DNA from 2 places in the Trichlorobacter sp. genome. Region 1 is predicted to be linked to the other one. Evidence: riboswitches for the same ligand, from Rfam matches in the RefSeq annotation. Region 1 holds a riboswitch; the other holds the start of a gene.
The links. A riboswitch is a leader RNA that binds a small molecule or an ion and turns the genes downstream of it on or off. The one in region 1 is predicted to bind thiamine pyrophosphate.

Region 1 (9,599 bases):
AGACCTTCTTCATGGTCTCTGCACACTGGGCGGTCAACTGTTTGCCGATCTCGGTGGAACCGGTGAAGGTCAGCTTGCGCACGATCGGGTTGCTGGTCAGCTCATCGCCGATCTCTTTTGATGAACCGGTGATCACGCTGAACACCCCGGCCGGGATGCCGGCCCGTTCACCCAGCTCGGCCAGGGCCAGGGCGGAATAGGGGGTGGCGGTGGCCGGTTTGACCACCATGGTGCAGCCGGCTGCCAGGGCCGGGCCGGCCTTACGGGTGATCATGGCGGCAGGGAAGTTCCAGGGGGTGATGGCGGCGCAGACCCCGATCGGCTCCTTGATCACCACAATCCGTTTGTCACGGGCGTAGGAGGGGATGGTGTCGCCATAGATCCGCTTGCCCTCTTCGGCAAACCACTCGATGAACGAGGCGGCATAGGCGATCTCGCCCCGTGATTCGGCCAGCGGCTTGCCCTGCTCGGCGGTCATGATGATCGCCAGGTCTTCCTGGTTGGCCATCATCAGATCAAACCAACGCCGCAGGATCACCGCCCGCTCCTTGGCAGTTTTTGCCCGCCAGGCCGGCAGCGCGGCTCCGGCCGCCTCAACGGCACGGCGGGTCTCCATGGTGCCCATCTTGGGGATGGTGCCCAATTGTTCGCCGCTGGCCGGGTTGGTGACCGACAGTACTGCGCCGGAATCAGCGGCACACCAGGTTCCATTCAGATAGCAGGCTTGGCGGAGCAGGGTAGGGTCAGAGAGACTAAGCATAAAGGTATCTCCTCCTGTGCGGGATGAAAGTGTATACAGTATTTTGTATATATCAGATACGCCCTTGTGTGTCATGGACAAGATGTGTGGGGGGGGGTGTTTGGTCACAAAAAAGCCCCACTCCTGGTCAGGAGTGGGGCTGCTTGCTTACTGGAGCCACTTAGCGGAATCGAACCGCTGACCTACTGATTACGAATCAGTTGCTCTACCATCTGAGCTAAAGTGGCACACGAAGGCTTGTTTTTGTATACTAAAACAGTTGAACCGTCAATACTCACTGTCTTATGGAGGCTCGTATGTTCACAGTTGCGGCAGAGCTTGTCCGGAATGCAGAGGCGCTGATTATTACCGCCGGCGCCGGCATGGGTGTGGATTCGGGGCTGCCCGACTTTCGCGGCAACCAGGGGTTCTGGCAGGCCTATCCGCCCTATGCCCGTCTGGGGCTTTCCTTTGTGGAGTGCGCCAACCCGGAACACTTTCAACACGATCCGGCCTTTGGCTGGGGCTTTTACGGCCATCGCACCAATCTGTACCGAGAGACCGTTCCCCACGGCGGGTTCGGGATCATACGCGACTGGATAGCCCAGCGAGATTTGCCTTGCTTTGTAGTTACCTCCAACGTGGACGGCCAGTTCCAAAAGGCCGGCTTTGCTGATGATTGTGTCCTCGAGGTGCATGGATCGATCCACTGGTTGCAGTGCCTACGGCCCTGTTCTCAGGTGATCTGGCCCAACAACGAACAGATCCCGGTTGATCAGGTCAGTATGCGGGCTGGCCATATCCCCCGCTGCCCGCAGTGCGGTGGGGTCAGTCGACCCAATATCCTGATGTTCGGCGACTGGTCCTGGTTGCCGGAGCGGACCCACGGTCAGGAAGAACGCTTTCAGGCGTTTCTGGCGCAGCATGCCGATGGTCGGATCGCTGTGATTGAGCTGGGGGCAGGCAGCGCCATTCCCACCATCCGGGCCACCTCGGAACGGATCGGCTGGCGCTATCCCGGCGCCACGGTGATCCGGATCAACACCCGTGAGCCGGAGATCGCCTCACCCCATATCGGGCTGGCCTGCGGTGCGCTGGAAGGGCTGCAGCGGATTGACGCCGCGCTGTAGAGAGTCGGCAGTTGGTTGACGGGTTGATTGCTGAGCGTTATAGTCCCGGTAGCACGAATTTAAAATCTGTGACACCAGGGGCATGCTATGCATATGGCAGACGCGTTGGTTTCTCCAGCAGTGGGGGGAACCATGTGGGCGGTTGCAGCGGGCGCAATTGGCTACAGCTCGGCGCAGCTCAAGCGTGGCAATGATCAACGCCGGGTGCCGTTGATGGGGGTGTTGGGCGCCTTTGTCTTTGCCGCCCAGATGATTAATGTTGCTATTCCCGGCACCGGTTCCAGCGGCCATCTGGGAGGTGGCCTGCTGTTGGCGGTGTTGTTGGGGCCCCACGGGGCGCTGCTGGCCATCTCTTCGGTGCTGATCGTACAAGCCCTGCTCTTTGCCGACGGCGGCCTGCTGGCCTTAGGGGGCAATATCGTCAACATGGGGATCATTCCGGCCTATCTGATCTATCCATTCTGTTACCGGCCCCTGGCCGGCCCAGCCCCCACTGCGTCCCGCCGTTCAGCTGCCATTATGATCGCCGCGTTAGTGGCGCTTCAGTCAGGCGCCCTGGCGGTGGTGCTGCAGACGACGTTGTCCGGCATCTCTGCCCTGCCGTTTGCTACCTTTGCGCTGTTAATGCAGCCGATACATCTGGCGATCGGTCTGCTGGAAGGGGTTGTCACCGCCGCTGTACTGACGCTGGTCAGTACAGCCCGTCCCGAGCTCCTTGCGTTGCAACCGTCGCCATCACCGGCAGGGCTGCCATTACGCAGGCTGCTGGTTGGCTTTTTTGCTGCAACGGTCGTGATCGGAGGACTCGGGTCGCTGGCGGCTTCGGATAGACCTGATGGCCTGGAGTGGGCGATCCGGCAGGTGGCAGGCAGTGCTGAGCTGGCCAATCCCCAGCATGGTCTGCATCAGGTGATGGCCACGGTTCAGGAGCGGCTGGCACTCTTGCCGGACTATGGTTTGAGGCAGACAACCGCTCAGCAGTCTGCCGCGGGGCCGTCGGACGAGCGCTGGGGGACCAGTCTTGCCGGGCTGGTGGGCGGGGGCATCACCGTGTTGTTCCTGTCGCTTGGGGCGTTACTGCTGGGCAGGGGCAGGGGCAATCCGTGAGTGCTGCACGATGAGCTCTGGTGCCATCTTCGGCTCGTTGCTGGAGCTGCGTCAGCTTGACTTGCTGGCGAGCGGTGATTCAGTGATTCACCGCCTCGATACGCGGGTCAAGCTGCTGGCTGCGTTCGGCTTCATCCTGACCGTGGTTTCCTTTGATCGCTACGAACTGAGCGGCCTGTTGCCGTTCTTTTTTGTTCCCCTGGCGGTATGCGCCACGGCCGGGCTGCCAGTCTGGCTGGTGGTGCGCAAGGCGCTCCTGGTGCTGCCGTTTGCCCTGCTGATCGGTGCCGCCAATCCGTTGCTGGATCAGACGGTTCAGCTGCAGCTGGGCACGGTTGGCATCAGCGGGGGCTGGTTCTCATTCACCTCGATCGTGCTGCGTGCCCTGCTGACTGCCGCCGCCGCCATCCTGCTGGTGGCGGTGAGTGGCGTTCCGGCCGTCTGCGAGGCCCTGGCCCGGCTCGGTGTGCCGCAACCTCTGGTGATCCAGCTGCTGTTCATGTACCGCTATCTGTTTGTGCTGGCTGAGGAGGCGGTCCACGCGTCACGTTCCCGCTCGTTGCGCAGTTTCGGCCGCAGGGGGATGGGGCCGGGTCCCTTTGCGGCCATGATTGCCCACCTGCTGCTGCGCTCCTGGGAGCGGGCCGAGCGGATTCATCAGGCGATGCTGGCCCGTGGGTTTACGGGGCAGTTTCTGCCCAGCCGCCGCTGCCGCTTCGGTCTGCCTGAACTGACGGTGTTGCTGCTGTTTGTAGGGGGCTGCCTGCTGTTGCGCTTGGTCAATCTGCCGCAACTGGTGGGGGCGGCTGCCCTCGGTCTGTTTCAAGGGGTGGTTTGAGCGTATGAACCACCCGATCGTTGCAGCTGATCAGCTCTGTTTCAGCTACCCGGACGGGACCGTTGCGCTCCGTTCGGTCTCCTTTCGCATCCGCCCCGGTGAGTCGGTGGCCATTATCGGCGCCAACGGAGCAGGCAAATCCACCCTGTTACAGCAGTTGAACGGCAGTCTTACCCCCACCACCGGACAGGTGCGGATCGGCGACGTGCCGGTAGCCCCTGCCACACCGCAGGAGGTGCGGCGAAGTGTCGGCATGGTCTTCCAACAGCCGGACGACCAGCTGTTCATGCCCACGGTCTATGACGATGTGGCCTTTGGCCCGCTTAACCTGGGCATGAAAGGCGCCGACCTGGAGCAACGGGTCTGCCTGGCGCTTGATGCCGTGTCCGCCCGCCACCTGGCAGCCAAGCCGCCTTACCGGCTCTCGGCGGGCGAGAAAAAGCGGGTCGCCATCGCCACGGTGCTGGCCATGGACCCGACCGTGCTGGTGATGGACGAACCAACGGCCGGTCTGGACCCCTATGGTCGACGAGAGATCATGCAGTTGTTGAGCACCTTTGACCATACCCGGATCATCAGCAGTCACGATCTGGATATGGTGGCTCAGGTCTGCAGCAGGGTGGTGCTGCTGCACGAAGGAGAGATCAGGGCGGACGGCGCCCCAGGAGAGATATTGACGGATACGGCGCTCTTGGCCGATTGTCGGCTGGAGCCGCCGCTGTCGCTGCAGGCCTGCTGCGTCTGCGGCAGGTGACGGATAAAGGTTAGTGGCTTTCGGGGGTGGCTGAGGTCAGGAACAGCCGGCCGTGCTTGACCCCCTTGACCCCCAGCAGTTCATTGGCGATCCGGTTGATCTCGGCGCTGCTCCCTTTTAAAACCAGTACCTCCAGGCAGTTGTGGGCATCCAGGTGTACATGCAGGGCCGAAACCACCTGCTGATGGTGCTGATGTTGCTGCTCGGTCAGCTTGTCGGCCAGGTCGTGTACATGGTGATTGTAGACCATGGTGACCGTGCCGACCATCTCCTCCTGGCCGCTGGCGGTCTTCTCCTCCACCAGGGCGTTGCGGATCAGGTCGCGGATCGCCTCGGAGCGGTTCTGGTACCCCTTCTGACCGATCAGCCGGTCAAAGCTCTCCAAAAGGTCGCTGTCGATCGAGATGCCGAAACGAGTGGTGTCGCCCATGACCTTCCCCTCTCGTGCCTAAGCTTTAAACCGATAGAACAGGAACGAGGATTTTTTTGTCCTGGCTGCGGCAATCAAGGCAAGCCGCGGAGGCGTACGTTACGGGTACGCCGCACAAGGCTTGCTGAAGAGTGACGCGACCAGGGCAGAAAAAGACGGTTCCTACCTTTTCATTGCTTCGTCCATCACCTTATAGGCGCAGAACTCTCCACACATCGTACAGGCGCCATGCTCGGATACCGGTGAATTGGCGCGGTACTCCCGGGCCCGCTCCGGGTCCAGGGCCAGGGCAAACTGACCTTCCCAGTCCAGTTTCTTGCGGGCGCGGGCCATGGCGTTGTCTTTTTCAATGGCACCGGGCAGTCCTTTGCAGATGTCAGCGGCATGGGCCGCAATCCGCGAGGCGATCACGCCGTTGCGCACATCCTCGATCTCCGGCAGGGCCAGGTGCTCCGAAGGGGTGACGTAGCAGAGGAAGTCGGCCCCGGCTGCCCCGGCGATGGCACCGCCGATGGCGCAGGTGATATGGTCGTAGCCCGGCGCGATGTCGGTCACCAGCGGTCCCAACACGTAGAACGGCGCGCCGTGGCAGAGCCGCTTTTGTAGCTGGATGTTGGTCTGGATCTGGTTGAGGGGTACATGGCCCGGCCCTTCGATCATCACCTGTACCCCGGCGTCCCAGGCCCGTTGGGTCAGTTCACCCAGGATGATCAGCTCGTGGATCTGGGCCCGGTCGGTGGCGTCGGCCAGGCAGCCGGGACGGAAGCCATCCCCCAGCGACAGGGTGGCGTCGTACTCCTTGGTGATCTCCAGCAGGCGGTCGAAGTTTTCGTACAACGGGTTTTCCTTGTTGTTGTAGCTCATCCACTCGATGGTGAAGGAGCCGCCCCGGGAGACCACGTCCATGATCCGCCCTTCGTTCTTCATCCGCTCCACGGTGGAACGGGTGACGCCGCAGTGGACGGTGATGAAGTCAACGCCGTCGTCGAGGTGCTTGATGATCCCCTTGAAGATGTCGTCGGCGGTCATGTCAACCAGGGCCTTTTTCTTGACCCGCACCGTGTCGGTGGCGGCCTGGTAGAGCGGCACCGAACCGATGCAGGCCTTGGTTTCGGCCACGATGGCGCGGCGGATCTCATCCACCGGGCCACCGGTGGAGAGGTCCATGATGGCGTCGGCGCCATGCTTGACCGCCACCCGAGCCTTTTCCAGCTCTTTGGTGATGTCGGTGTCGTCGGCCGAGGTGCCGATGTTGGCGTTGACCTTGGTACGCAGGCCGGCCCCCACCGCCAGCGGGATGCCGTGCTGGTGGGTCTTGTCGTTATGGCTGATGATGATGGTGCCCTTGGCAATGCCGTCGCGGATGAATTCGGGGCTGACCCCTTCGGCTGCGGCAGCGGTCTGCATCTTGTCGGTGATTATCCCTTTGCGGGCGGCTTCTAACTGGGTCATGGCGCTTGTTCCTTTGCGGCGAGATAATGGTTGACCGGTCCGTGTCCCTTGCCCATCGGGCGGGCCAGGCGGATGGCGGTGGTGATGAACTGTTTGGCACGGCGCACCGCTTCGGTCAGCGGTTCGCCCTGGGCCAGCAGGCTGGCGATGGCCGAGGCATAGCTGCAGCCGGTGCCGTGGGTGGCGCTGGTAAAGATACGGTCGGCAGTGAAGCGGTGGATCGTGCTGCCGTCGAACAGGATATCCTGGGCTTCGGCGCCGGTCAGGTGGCCGCCTTTGACCAGCACATTGGCGGCACCCAGGGCATGCAGGTCACGGGCAGCCTGTTCCATGGCTGCGATGGTCGTAATCCGGCGATTCAACAGCCGTTCAGCCTCCGGCAGGTTGGGGGTCAGCAGGTAGGCCTGGGGCAGCAGTTCCTGCACAAAGACCGTCACCGCATCCCGCTCCAGCAGATGGGCGCCCCCCTTGGCCACCATCACCGGATCGATCACCGCCGGCAAGAGGCGGGGTTGCTCGGACAGCTGTTCTGCCAGCAGGCTGATGATGGCCGGGGTGTGCAGCATGCCGGTCTTGATCACGTCGATCGGCAGGTCGGACAGCACCGCCTGCAGCTGGTCCCTGACAAAGCTGGGGGGCAGACCGTGGATAGAATGGACGCCGCGCGTATTCTGGGCAGTCAGGGCGGTTAGGGCCGAGGCGCCGTAGCTGCCCAACAGGGTAATCGTCTTCAGGTCGGCCTGGATGCCGGCCCCGCCGCCGGAGTCACTGCCGGCCACGGTCAACACGGCCCCGCGCGGGAAGGGGGCGGTGCGGTTGAACAGCAGCCTGAGTTCGGCCACCGCCAGTTCGGGCCGGGGGGCTGACAGCACCGATGAGATCACCGCCACGGCATTGGCGCCGGCCTCGATCACCCGACAGGCGTTTGCAGGACTGATGCCGCCGATGGCCACGATCGGCAGCCTGACCTGGTCGCGAACAGCAGCCAGGCCGGCCGTACCGGGCATCTGGGTGATCATCTTGCTGCCGGTGGGGTACATGGCGCCGAACCCCAGATAATCGGCGCCGTCTGCCTGCGCCTTGAGGGCCTCCTCCAGGCTGTGGGTGGAGACGCCGATGATTGTGTCCGGTCCCAGCAGGTCGCGGGCTGCGGCGACACTGCCATCATCCTGTCCCAGATGGACGCCGTCGGCATCCAGATCGCGGGCCAGCTTGATATCGTCATTCACAATGAACAGGGCGTTGCTGGCGCGGCAGAGCTGCTGCAGGGCTGCCGCTTCGGCCAGCATGGCCTCGTGCGGCTTGTCCTTGGCGCGATACTGCAGGACGTTGACGCCGCCCCGCAGTGCCGTGCGTACCCGCTCCAGCAGATTTTCGTGCTGATCGGTGATCAGGTAGACGCCCCGCAGCTGGCGTTCAACAACGCCCCCCCTGGACAGGGGGGCCACCAGGCGTAGTTTTGACGGTTGTGTGATGGACATGGCTGGTCGCCTCGTACGAAAAAAGGCCGCTCTGCGGATACAGAGCGGCCCTGTGCATGACATGAGCTGGCCGCTTTCCTCCGCCGGCATTACCCGGTTCAGGTTCAGGGGTTCAGCGCAAGCGCTGTCTCAGCCAGGTGCTTCAAAAGACGGCTCCCCCAGGGCAGGCACAAACCATACGCTAAAACGAACAGCACGTCAACTGCCCCAAAACATTGTTTTCTCGTTGCCCGCCACCAGGAGCCGTGATAAGAATTCAGGACCATGTTCGATAGCCGTCCAACCTTTGCTGAGATCAATCTGTCCGCCCTGCGGGAGAACTACCGTACCGTGCGTGCCTCAGTTCCTTCCCGTGCCGCTGTACTGGCAGTGGTCAAGGCCGACGCCTATGGCCACGGCTTTCTTGAGGTCAGTCGTGAATTGGAACAGCAGGGGGTTGATGCCTTTGGCGTTGCCTTCCTGGCTGAGGCGATCCAGTTGCGCAAGGCCGGCATTGATAAGCCGATCCTGCTGTTGGGCGGTGTCTATCCCGGCCAGGAGCGCAAGTGTGTCGGTTACAACGTCTCTACGGTGGTCTTTTCCTTTGATCAGCTGAAGGCCCTGGACCAGGCGGCTGCCAAGCTGTATCGCAAGGCCCTGGTGCATCTCAAGGTTGATACCGGCATGGGCCGTCTGGGCATCCCTTATAACGAGGTGCCGGCCCTGCTGGATGCCATGAAGCTGCTGCCCAACATCTGCCTGGAGGGGGTGGTGTCCCACTTCTCTTCGGCCGACGAGCTGGACGAGGCAGGCCAGTATTATACCCGCATGCAGGCCGAGCGCTTTGAATGGGCGGTCAAGCAGGTGCGCAAGGCCAAGTACGCGCCGCGTTACATACATATTGCCAATAGTGCCGGTGCCTTGCTGAAGGATTACCCCTTCTGCAACCTGGTGCGTCCGGGCATCGCCCTGTACGGTGCCCTGCCGTCGGCTGATTTTCAGGGCAAGCTCGACCTTAAGCCGGTGATGCGCCTCAAGAGCAGGATCGCCATGTTGAAATGGGTCGAGCCGGGCACCGCCATCAGCTATGCCCGCCGCTTCAGCGCCAGCAGCAAAAGCCTGATTGCCAGCGTTCCGGTGGGTTATGCCGACGGCTACTGCCGGACTCTGACCAATAAAGGGCAGGTGCTGGTACGGGGTGAGCGGGCACCGGTCTCCGGCACGGTCTGCATGGATTGGTTCATGCTGGATGTGACCCATATTGAAGGCGTTGCGGTGGGGGATGAGGTGACGTTGATGGGCTGTGACCCTTTAGGCAACAGCATCCGGGTCGAAGAGCTGGCCCAGTGGGCCGGTACCATCCCCTATGAGATTTTTTGCGGTATCTCGAAGCGGGTACCGAGGGTGTATTTGAAATGACTAACAAAAAGATCAAACTGACCCAAACGGTCAAGGCGGCCGGCTGAGCGGCCAAGCTGGGCCCGGAGGGCCTGGAAAATGCTCTGTCGGGGTTGAAACGCCCCGTTGACCCGAACCTGCTGGTGGGACCGGAGACCTCCGACGATGCGGGGGTCTATCGCCTGAGCCCGGAGTTGGCCCTGGTGGAGACCTGTGACGTGGTCACTCCGCCGGTGGACGATCCCTATCAGTTTGGCCGGATTGCCGCCGCTAATGCCCTGTCCGACATTT
Region 2 (9,599 bases), on a different contig from region 1:
TTGTGCCCGTTAACTTGGACAACGTCGTCACATGGTTCCAGTGGGTGCGAGGATTTGAGCTTTTTGACTCTGGAGATGTCGACTGGTTCAGTGCTGGTGGTCGCGGAAACGTAAAGCTCGGCCCTGGTGATTTGCACGGATTTGCTGATTTTGGAATAAGTGTTACGAGGCCGGGCGGAAGTTCGCACGCTACCACAACTTTTACGGGGCTTTTATCAGGAGTAAGCGGAGTTTCATATAAGCCTGTAAATCAAACCGGTTATGCTGTCTACACGGGCATCAGGTACGATCTGCCTACGCTGACCAAGATTGGGTTTGAGTACAACTATGGTAGCAAATACTGGGTGGCTACAGTGGGGGATGCAACGAGCAAGGCAGGCACAAGAGGCCATGTCTATGAGCCGTACATCATTCAGGAAATCAATCAAAATCCGGTTACAACCATATTTGCTAGAACATTTTTAAGAGTCGGTTACAGATATCATGACTACTATGTGAATGAGAGCACAAGCACCAGCAATTGGGTCGGTGCGCCAGCGTCCATATCTTCGATTACATCGGCAATGCCATCAAGTTTTTCAACTGTGTCACCAGCCAGTAATTCTTACAGCGTTTATGGGGCGTTGGAAGTGCATTTTTAAGCAAGCCCGTTCTACCTGTTAGGCAGACCGGGCTTTCGTTTCTACGCCACCCGATTTTTGGCACGCTCGATGCGGGCAACGGTCTCGGCTATCCCCAGCGCCAACACAATCTCGCCGATGCCGGGGGCCTGGGTGCCGCCGGACAGGGCAACCCGCACCGGTTGGCCCACCTGGGGCATCTTCCAGCTGTGTTCGGCGCAGAGCTCTTTGAACAGGGCATCGACAGCAGCGGCGTCAGCCGGTTGGGCCGCGGTCAGCTTGGCCGCCACCGCCGTAAAGACCGCTGCCAGGTGGGGCTTGTCGAACTTGGCCAGGGCCGCCTCATCATAGCTCTGGGGGGCCTGGTAGTAGAACAGGGCCCGCTCGGCCATCTCCTCCAGGGTCTGGGCCCGCTCCTGCAGGGTGGCCACCACCCCGGCCAGGTCCGGCGCAGCGGTGTCGGTCACACCCCGCGTCGCCAGGTGGGGTTTCAGCAGCTCCGCCAACCGGGCCGGTTCCGAGGTCTTGATGTAGTGGGCGTTCAACCAGTTGAGCTTGTCCGGGTTGAAGACCGAGGGCGCTCGGCCCACGTGGTTGATATCGAACTTCTCGATCATCTCTGGGCGGGAGAAGATCTCGTCATCGCCGTGGCTCCAGCCCAGCCGTACCAGGTAGTTGTTGAGCGCCTCCGGCAGGTAGCCCATCTCGCGGTAGGCAATCACGCTGGTGGCGCCGTGGCGCTTGGAGAGGCGGGCCTTGTCGCTGCCCAGGATCATCGGTACATGGGCGAAGAGCGGCACCGGGTAGCCCAGCGCCTCGTAGAGCTGAATCTGGCGCGGGGTATTGTTGACGTGGTCATCGCCGCGGATGACGTGGGAGATCCGCATCAGGGCGTCGTCGATCACCACGCAGAAGTTGTAGGTGGGGGTGCCGTCGGTGCGGCTGATGATCAGATCGTCCAGTTCGGCGTTGGGGAAGGCGATGCGGCCCTTGATCAGGTCGTCGAAGGCGGTCTCTCCCTCTTCCGGCGCCTTGAAGCGGATCACGTGGGGCTGATCCAGCGGCTGGTCCTGGCGGTGGCGGCAGGTGCCGTCATACTTGGGCTTGCGCCCTTCGGCCATGGCCGCCTCGCGCTTGGCCTCCAGTTCCTCCTGCGTACACCAGCAACGGTAGGCCTTGCCCTCATCCAGCAGTTTTTGGACATGCTGCTTGTAGAGCGGGAAGTTGTCAGTCTGGTAGAAGGGGCCTTCGTCCCAGTCCAGCCCCAGCCACTCCATTCCCTGCAGGATGGCATCCACCGATTCCTGGGTGGAACGCTCGGTGTCGGTGTCTTCGATCCGCAGGATAAAGGTGCCGCCGAAGTGTCGGGCATACAGCCAGTTGAACAGGGCGGTGCGGGCGCCCCCCACATGCAGGTAGCCGGTGGGAGACGGGGCAAAGCGGACGCGCAGGTCTGACATTGGTTACTCCTCGTAGCGTTGGCCCTGACGGCTGTCACGGCGTTTCAGTTCGTTGAGCACAGCATACCACATCTGGTTGTTCTTCAAGCCCCATTGCGGGGCCACCCGGATCTCGATCGGCGACGAGCCGTACAGGCGCTGTACGCTGATGCGGGGCGCCAGTCGTTCCAGGAAGTCGGCAGCGGTGGCCACGTACTGCTCCAACGTGAGTGGGGTGAACTCGCCGCGACGGTACATGGCGGCCAGTTCGGTCCCCTCCACGGCGTGCAGCTGGTGCAGCTTAACCGAGCTGATGCCGGGCAGGCCGTTTAGCAGGTCGGCACTTTTGATGAATTCGTCCGGCTGTTCGCCGGGGAAGCCGTGGATCAGGTGGGCGCAGATATCGAAGCCGCGATTGCTGGCCCGCTGGACAGCAGTCAAAAAATCATCCAGTGAGTGACCGCGGTTGATCTGCTCCAGGATGGCGTCGTCGGCCGATTGCAGTCCCAGCTCCAGACAGACGTAGTGCTGTTTGGCGATCCGGGTCAGCAGTTCCAGCGCCTCATCGGTCAGGCAGTCGGGCCGGGTGCCGACCGAGATGCCGAGCACATCAGGGACCGACAGGGCTCGTTGGTACAGGTCGGCCAGATGCTCCACCGCAGCGTAGGTGTTGGTGTACTTCTGAAAGTAGACGATGAATTTTTCTGACTTGAGCCGGGTACGGTGATAGGCCATGCCGGCAGCCAGCTGCTCTTCCAGGCTGATCTCGGCCAGGGTGTCGCGGGGCGAGAAGGAAACATTATTGCAGTAAATGCAGCCGCCGGTCCCCTTACTGCCATCACGGTTGGGGCAGGTAAAGCCGGCGTCCACGTTGACCTTGCTGACCCGGCAGCCGAAGCGTTGGCGCAGGTAGTGACCGTAGGAGTTGATCCGCAGCTGGGGATGGATATGTTGGGCTGAGAACGACGACATTGAAGACCTTTTGGTTACTGCAGACCCCTTCGGAATGCTTCGGCCGCTGCGGCCGGATCGGGAGCGGCCAGGATATCGGAAATCAGGGCCACCCGGTAGCAGCCGGCGGCAGTCACCTGGGCCAGGTTGGCCTGCTTGATACCACCCAGGGCGAAGACCGGACCCCGCAGCTGCTCACAGGCCTGGGCCAGCGTTGTCAGCCCCTGTGGTTCGCCATAGGCCGCCTTGGAGGGGGTGTAAAAAACCGGACTGAAGGTGACGAAATCGGCCCCCTTGGCCAGGGCGGCGGCCGCCTCGCCCACGGCGTGGCTGGAGTAGCCGATCAGCAGGTCCGGCGCGATGCGGCGGGCCGCCGTCACCGGCAAGGAGTTGATTCCCAGCTGGACGCCGTCGGCCTCCACCGCCAGGGCAATGTCGATTCGCTCGTTGATCAGCAGTCGTGCGTCATAACGGGCCGTCAGGGCCCGTAGCTCCCAGGCCAGGTCGTACAACTCAGGCACTGGCAGGTCTTTCTCTCGCAGCTGCACCGCCCGGACCCCACCACTGAGCGCCGCCTCCACCACTTCCAGCAGCGGCCGCCCAGCGGTCTGGTTGCGGTCGGTGATCAAATAAAGCGAAAAATCGATCACGAGCCGATAATATCGGTCAGCGGACTGGAGGCGGTGGCGTACAGTTTTTTGGGAATCCGCCCGGCCTCGTAGGCCAAACGGCCGGCCTCGACCCCCAGTTTCATGGCGCGGGCCATGGCAATCGGGTCCTTGGCGCCGGCAATGGCGGTGTTCATCAGGATACCGTCGCAGCCCAGCTCCATGGCCAGGGCGGCGTCGGAGGCGGTGCCCACACCTGCATCCACGATCACCGGCACGCTGACCGCCTCCATGATGATCTTGAGGTTGTAGGGGTTACGGATGCCGAGGCCGCTGCCGATCGGTGCAGCCAGCGGCATCACCGCAGCGCAGCCCAGCTGTTCCAGTTTTTTGCAGAGGATCACGTCGTCGCTGCAGTAAGGCAGCACGGTGAAGCCTTCCGCCACCAGCACCTTGGCCGCCTTGAGCAGCTCTTCATTGTCCGGGAAGAGGGTCTTCTCATCCCCCAATACTTCCAGCTTGACCATGTCGGACAGGCCGGCCTCCCGGGCCAGACGGCAGGTGCGGATGGCGTCCTCGGCGGTATAGCAGGCTGCGGTATTGGGCAGCAGGGTGTACTTCTTGGGGTCGATAAAGTCCAGCATGCAGCCCTTGCCCATCTCGGCCAGATTGACCCGGCGCACTGCCACGGTGATGATCTCGGCCCCTGATGCCTCCAGTGCCGCCACCATCTGCTCGTTCGTCGCATACTTGCCGGTGCCTACCATCAGCCGCGAGTTGAACTCCCTGCCTGCGATCGTCAGTTTCCCCGGTGCCATAACGCTATCCTCCTCCCACGAAGTGTACAATCTCGATCCTGTCGCCGTCTTGCAGGGTCCGTTCGCCATAGGTGGCCTTGGGGGCGATCTCCAGGTTGATCTCTACCGCCACCCGCGTCTGCGGAATCTGCAGTTCCTCCAGCAGTTGGCGGATGGTGGTGCCGTCGCCTGCCGTACGTTGTTCGCCGTTTACGGTGATGTTCATAACTGTCTCCTGAAACAAAAAAACCGCCTGGGAGGGCGGCGATTCATGTGAAGCTTGAAATCGGCCGCTTCCCTCCGCCGGAATTACCCGGATCAGGTTCCAAGGGTCGCAAGCCTTTTGGGCTGCTCTCAGTCGAAACTCCCCTAGCGGTAACTGCTTGGTATTGTAAGCTGAAAGAACTGCAATAACCGTAGAGGATTCCGGGCGGCATGTCAACGGGATTCTCCCGGTCCTGTTTGCTGGTTTTTGTGTATACTCATTGCTGCAAAATGCCACGTTTGTGCTATCGTTCCAAAGTCAGGGCCAGTATTCACGGGACGGGAGGGATAGTATGTCTGACAAGCGGGATAAGCAGCGCACCAGAAAGCGTGTTGCCCTTGAGTTCGGCCCTGGCGGAGCCGTGGCACGCAAGGCGTTCAGCGAGGACCTCTCGCCCCTGGGCATGTTCATCAAGACCGCCAATGTCAGTAATCCCAACACCGTACTCAGGATTGAGCTGCAGCACAACGATCAGCTGATCAGTCTGGACGCGCGGGTGATGTGGGCCAAGCGGGTGCCGCAGAATCTGTTTCATCTGGCAAAAAAGGGCGGCATGGGGGTCCGGATTATCCGTTTTCACAGCGGGCACGAGCACTATCTGGATCTGTGCGCCAAGCCGTTCGGCTAACCAGGAATCTGACACGAAAGGTATCGCTATGTGTCGAAAAATCTTTATCGGCGCCACCGGCCAGCACTGTGGCAAGACCACCATCTCGCTGTCGCTGATGCACCTGGCGCGGCGCAAGTACCAGCGGGTCGGCTTCATGAAGCCGATCGGGCCGAAATGCATCCAGTTCCGTGGCCTGACCATGGACAAGGATGCGGCCATGATAGCCAGCGTCTACGGCATGGAGCAGGATGCCCATCTGATGTCGCCCATGACCCTGGTTAGCGACACCACCCGGCGCTTTCTGGATGGAGCAGTCCCCTCAGATGCCCCGCGCAGGGCGATTCTGGAGGCCTGCGCCGAACTGGAAAAACGGTATGACTTCCTGATCATCGAAGGGGCCGGCCACGGCGGTGTGGGCTCGGTGGTGGGGGTTAACAACGCCCAGGTGGCGGCCATGCTGCAGGCCCCGGTGCTGATGGTGACCGGCGGTGGCATCGGCAACGTGATCGACTCGGTGGCCCTGAACCTGCCACTGTATGAACGTGAACAGGCACGGGTCAGGGTGATCATGTCCAACAAGCTGGTGCCGGAAAAACGCGAGGCCTCGCTTTCCTACCTGACCAAGGCCTTTCAGCGTAATGGCCTGCTGGTGACCAGCGCCTTTGATTACTCCCGTACCCTGGCCGACCCGACCCTGCAGCATGTCTCCGATCTGCTGGGGCTGCCGTTGCATGGCGATCTGGCTGATCGCAGCCGGATCTGCCATACGATTCAACTGGGGGCCGCCTCTTCCCAGAAGGTAATTGACAGCCTTGAAGATTCAACGCTGCTGATCGTCACCAGTTCCCGTGACGAACTGATTGTAACGGCCTCTTCGCTCCACCATATCCCTGAGTTCCGGGCACGGCTTGCCGGCTTGATTGTGGCTGGACACGCCCCCATGTCAAACATAACCGAGCGGATTCTGGTTGACAGCAACATCCCCTATATGCGGATCGCTGAAACCACCTCCGAGGTGTATTACCGGCTGCGGGAGCACGTCTCCAAGATCGGGCCGGACGATACGGAAAAGATTGAACTCATTAACGCAACTGCCGAAAAGTATATCAATTTCGACGCAATAGATGCCATGTTGGCGTAAGTGACGCACTCGTGCTGGCCTGCATTGCAGCGAAAAAGCTTGACCTTATCTAGTTGTTTGATATTTTTAGTGAAAAATCGCACCCAGAGGAATGTATGATCCTGGTCACCCGCCTGGACCGTCAGGTGATGCTGCTGAACCCTGATCTGATTGTGACGGTGGAGGAGACCCCTGACACCGTGATAACCCTGTTAAACGGCCATCATCTGCTGGTCAGGGAGCGTGCCCAGGTGCTGCTGAACCGGGTCGTGGCCTATCGTACCATGGTCCTCAGGCGCTCCGGCAGCGCAGGAGCTAACCCCAAATATCTTGCCCGTAGGCGGCTGGGACAATTTGGCCGCCCGAAACAGGATCGGCCGGACCCGCAACTCTCATTCCACCACCAGGATAGCTAGCCAATGGATTTAGCAACAATAATAGGTATTGCGCTCGGGTTTGGCGCGGTTATAGGCGGCGCCGTGCTGGAGGGCGTCCATATCGGCGCACTGATCTCTCCAACCTCTGCCCTGATCGTGCTGGGCGGCAGCTTTGGCGCCACCTTCGTTGCCTTTCCGTTGCCGGCAATCATCAAGGCCTTCAAGGATATCAAGATCGTCATCCTGCCCCCCAAGGTCGATCACGAGACGGTGGTCAAGGACATCATCGGCTATGCCACCAAGGCCCGCCGCAACGGCCTGATCTCCCTGGAGCAGGAGGCCCAGAACGCCCGGGACCCGTTCATCAAGAAAGGGATCTCGCTGGTGGTTGACGGCATCGATCCCCAGAAGCTGCGCGAGACCCTGGAGGCCGATATCATGGCCTTTGAGGACCATCAGAAACATTCGGTGGAGTTTTACGAAGCCGCCGGCGGCTATGCTCCCACCATCGGTATCATCGGCGCCGTGCTGGGTCTGATCCACGTCATGGCCAACCTGTCCGACCCGACCAAGCTGGGGGCAGGTATTGCGGCCGCCTTTGTGGCCACCATCTACGGTCTGATGGTGGCAAACATCATCTGTCTGCCGATCGGCTCCAAGCTCAAGATCCGGATGAAGGAAGAGGTCCTACGGCGGGTAATGATCCTGGAAGGGCTGATCGCCATCCAGAACGGCGAGAACCCCCACTTCATTGAGCAGAAGCTGAAGGCCTTTGTGGGCGGCGACCACTGAGCAGGCTGTTGAAAAACTACTGCGGAGCCCGTCTACTGCGTTGCGCGGTACTCGCTCCTTCGCCTAACTGATCTGTTATGTCTCAGTCGTTGCGTTCCGTGCGCCTTGTAGCCGTGCTGCCTCGTAACGTTTTTCAGTAACCTGTCAGGAGCGGATGTGGCCTTAAAGAAAGAGCCAGAAAAGCATGCCAACCACGAACGCTGGCTGGTCTCCTACGGTGACTTCCTGACACTGCTGTTTGCCGTGTTCGTGGCGTTGTATGCCATGGGGCAGACCGACAAGAAGAAATCTGAAGATCTGATGCAGTCGCTGCGGGAGTCCTTCGGTTACTCCACCCTGGCTGCTGCCGGCCAGAAAGGCGTGCTGCCGGCCGAGGATATTCGTCTGATTCCGGCCATCAAGCCGGAGATGGCGCTGATTCCTATCTCACCCAAGATGCCTCCGGCCGGCCCCAAGCAGGGTGGCCTGGAAAAGGGCCGCGGCAAGGGCCGGGCCGAGGAGCAGCAGTTCAAGGAGATCATGTCCTCCATCGAGGCCTATCTGATCAAGCAGGGCGCCCAGAACAAGGTTTCGCTGTCGATCACCCGGCGGGGACTGGTTGTCAGCCTGAAGGAGGCCGGCTTCTTTGGTTCCGGCTCGGCGGTCATCAAGCCGGAGGGCTACCAGCTGATGAATACCATCATCGAAGCCCTGGTGCAGTACGATAACCCGTTGCGGGTGGAAGGGCACACCGACAACGTACCGATCAGCACCGCCCAGTTCCCCTCCAACTGGGAACTGTCAGGTGCCCGTGCTGCCAACGTGCTGCGCTACATGATGAAAAACTACAACGTTGATCCTAAAATGCTTTCCGCCACCGGCTATGGCGAATTCCGCCCAACTGCCGAAAACACCACCCCTGAAGGCCGCGGCAAGAACCGTCGCGTGGATATTGTACTGCTTTCCGGCGGGGCCGAACAGGGCGAGCCGTAGCGTACCTTCCACTGCCCGCTATCAGGCTGGCGCGCTGATCACCAGTTCGTAGTGCTGCCCTTCCTTGCTGATCTCCACCTGATAGCCCATATTGCGGGCCATCTCCGGGATGGTCACCGTGGCATCACGGTTTTCCAGCAAGAGCCTCAGGCGTACTGCGCCCTGCTGGAGCTGCTGACGGTGATCGTTCATCTCTTTCATGGCAACCAGCAGGGTTGAGGGGCAGATCCTGCCCCGCAGGTCGAAGACCATCTCTTCCATCACGATCGCTCCCCGGCTTACTCAGACCGTACCACCAGTCTGGTCAGAAGTTGGACACCCAGCCAGGTTCCCGGCAACAAACCCAGCACGAACAGGATACTCTGCAGGGCCATGATCGGCAGGCCGCCGGTCAGGTGCCAGATATTGCAGGCCGGCGCCAGCCGGCTGGCCAGACCCATCACCACGCCGCCGCAGAAGGCCGACAGGTACTGACGGAGCGGCGCCTTGAAATACCACTGCAGCTCACCCAGGCGGAAGGCGGACAGGGTGCCCCCCGCCACCAGACCAAGCATCAGCGGTAGCTGAATCAGGGCGATGCCGTCCAGCCGGGGGCCGCCGCCGCCGGTCAGCCGGATACCGAACAGCGGGTGGCTGAAATCAAGCCCCTGGCGCTGAAAATAGTCGAGCGAGGCAACATGCTCCGGTACCAAAGGCAGCAGCAGGTAGCCAGCCAGCTTGGCGTAGGAGGTGGTTACGCCTAACGGGATGCCGGCCAGCAGGGTTGACAGAAACGCGATCAGGGCCAGTAGCAGGGCTGCCTTGCCGGGTTGGATGTGCCCTTGGGGGCCGAACGGAACCTGTAGCAGGCCGCGTCGCCACCAGCGCAACAGCAGGGGAACGGTAATGGTCAGCAGCAGCAGGCTGATCAGCCAGGGTGGCAGCTGCAGCAGTTGCGGCAGGGTGACCGCGCTGCTGCCGAGGGACATGGACTTTGCTCGTGGCAGCCACCAGCCATCCAGTTCGACATAGGCAAGACTGCCGACGATCAGTCCCGCTACGGCGGTTG

Region 2: another riboswitch for thiamine pyrophosphate. It lies ahead of thiS (sulfur carrier protein ThiS); the one in region 1 lies ahead of thiD (bifunctional hydroxymethylpyrimidine kinase/phosphomethylpyrimidine kinase).

The regions. Positions count from the first base shown of each region.
Region 1 is NZ_JAVEPN010000006.1:44,645-54,243, forward strand. Features, by position in the region: gene gabD (NADP-dependent succinate-semialdehyde dehydrogenase) at 1-760, opposite strand, end outside; tRNA gene RBQ93_RS04990 (tRNA-Thr) at 912-987, opposite strand; gene RBQ93_RS04995 (SIR2 family NAD-dependent protein deacylase) at 1,057-1,869, shown strand; gene RBQ93_RS05000 (energy-coupling factor ABC transporter permease) at 1,957-2,976, shown strand; gene cbiQ (cobalt ECF transporter T component CbiQ) at 2,987-3,814, shown strand; gene RBQ93_RS05010 (ABC transporter ATP-binding protein) at 3,819-4,568, shown strand; gene nikR (nickel-responsive transcriptional regulator NikR) at 4,579-4,998, opposite strand; gene thiC (phosphomethylpyrimidine synthase ThiC) at 5,161-6,450, opposite strand; gene thiD (bifunctional hydroxymethylpyrimidine kinase/phosphomethylpyrimidine kinase) at 6,447-7,931, opposite strand; TPP riboswitch at 7,989-8,101, opposite strand; gene alr (alanine racemase) at 8,196-9,329, shown strand; gene selD (selenide, water dikinase SelD) at 9,326-9,599, shown strand, end outside.
Region 2 is NZ_JAVEPN010000007.1:121,509-131,107, reverse strand. Features, by position in the region: gene RBQ93_RS06095 (DUF3373 family protein) at 1-641, shown strand, start outside; gene gltX (glutamate--tRNA ligase) at 683-2,080, opposite strand; gene RBQ93_RS06085 (TIGR01212 family radical SAM protein) at 2,084-3,031, opposite strand; gene thiE (thiamine phosphate synthase) at 3,046-3,660, opposite strand; gene RBQ93_RS06075 (thiazole synthase) at 3,657-4,436, opposite strand; gene thiS (sulfur carrier protein ThiS) at 4,441-4,641, opposite strand; TPP riboswitch at 4,694-4,796, opposite strand; gene RBQ93_RS06065 (PilZ domain-containing protein) at 4,973-5,308, shown strand; gene RBQ93_RS06060 (AAA family ATPase) at 5,337-6,431, shown strand; gene RBQ93_RS06055 (flagellar FlbD family protein) at 6,527-6,826, shown strand; gene RBQ93_RS06050 (flagellar motor protein) at 6,830-7,579, shown strand; gene RBQ93_RS06045 (OmpA family protein) at 7,736-8,551, shown strand; gene RBQ93_RS06040 (sulfurtransferase TusA family protein) at 8,573-8,812, opposite strand; gene RBQ93_RS06035 (YeeE/YedE family protein) at 8,830-9,599, opposite strand, start outside.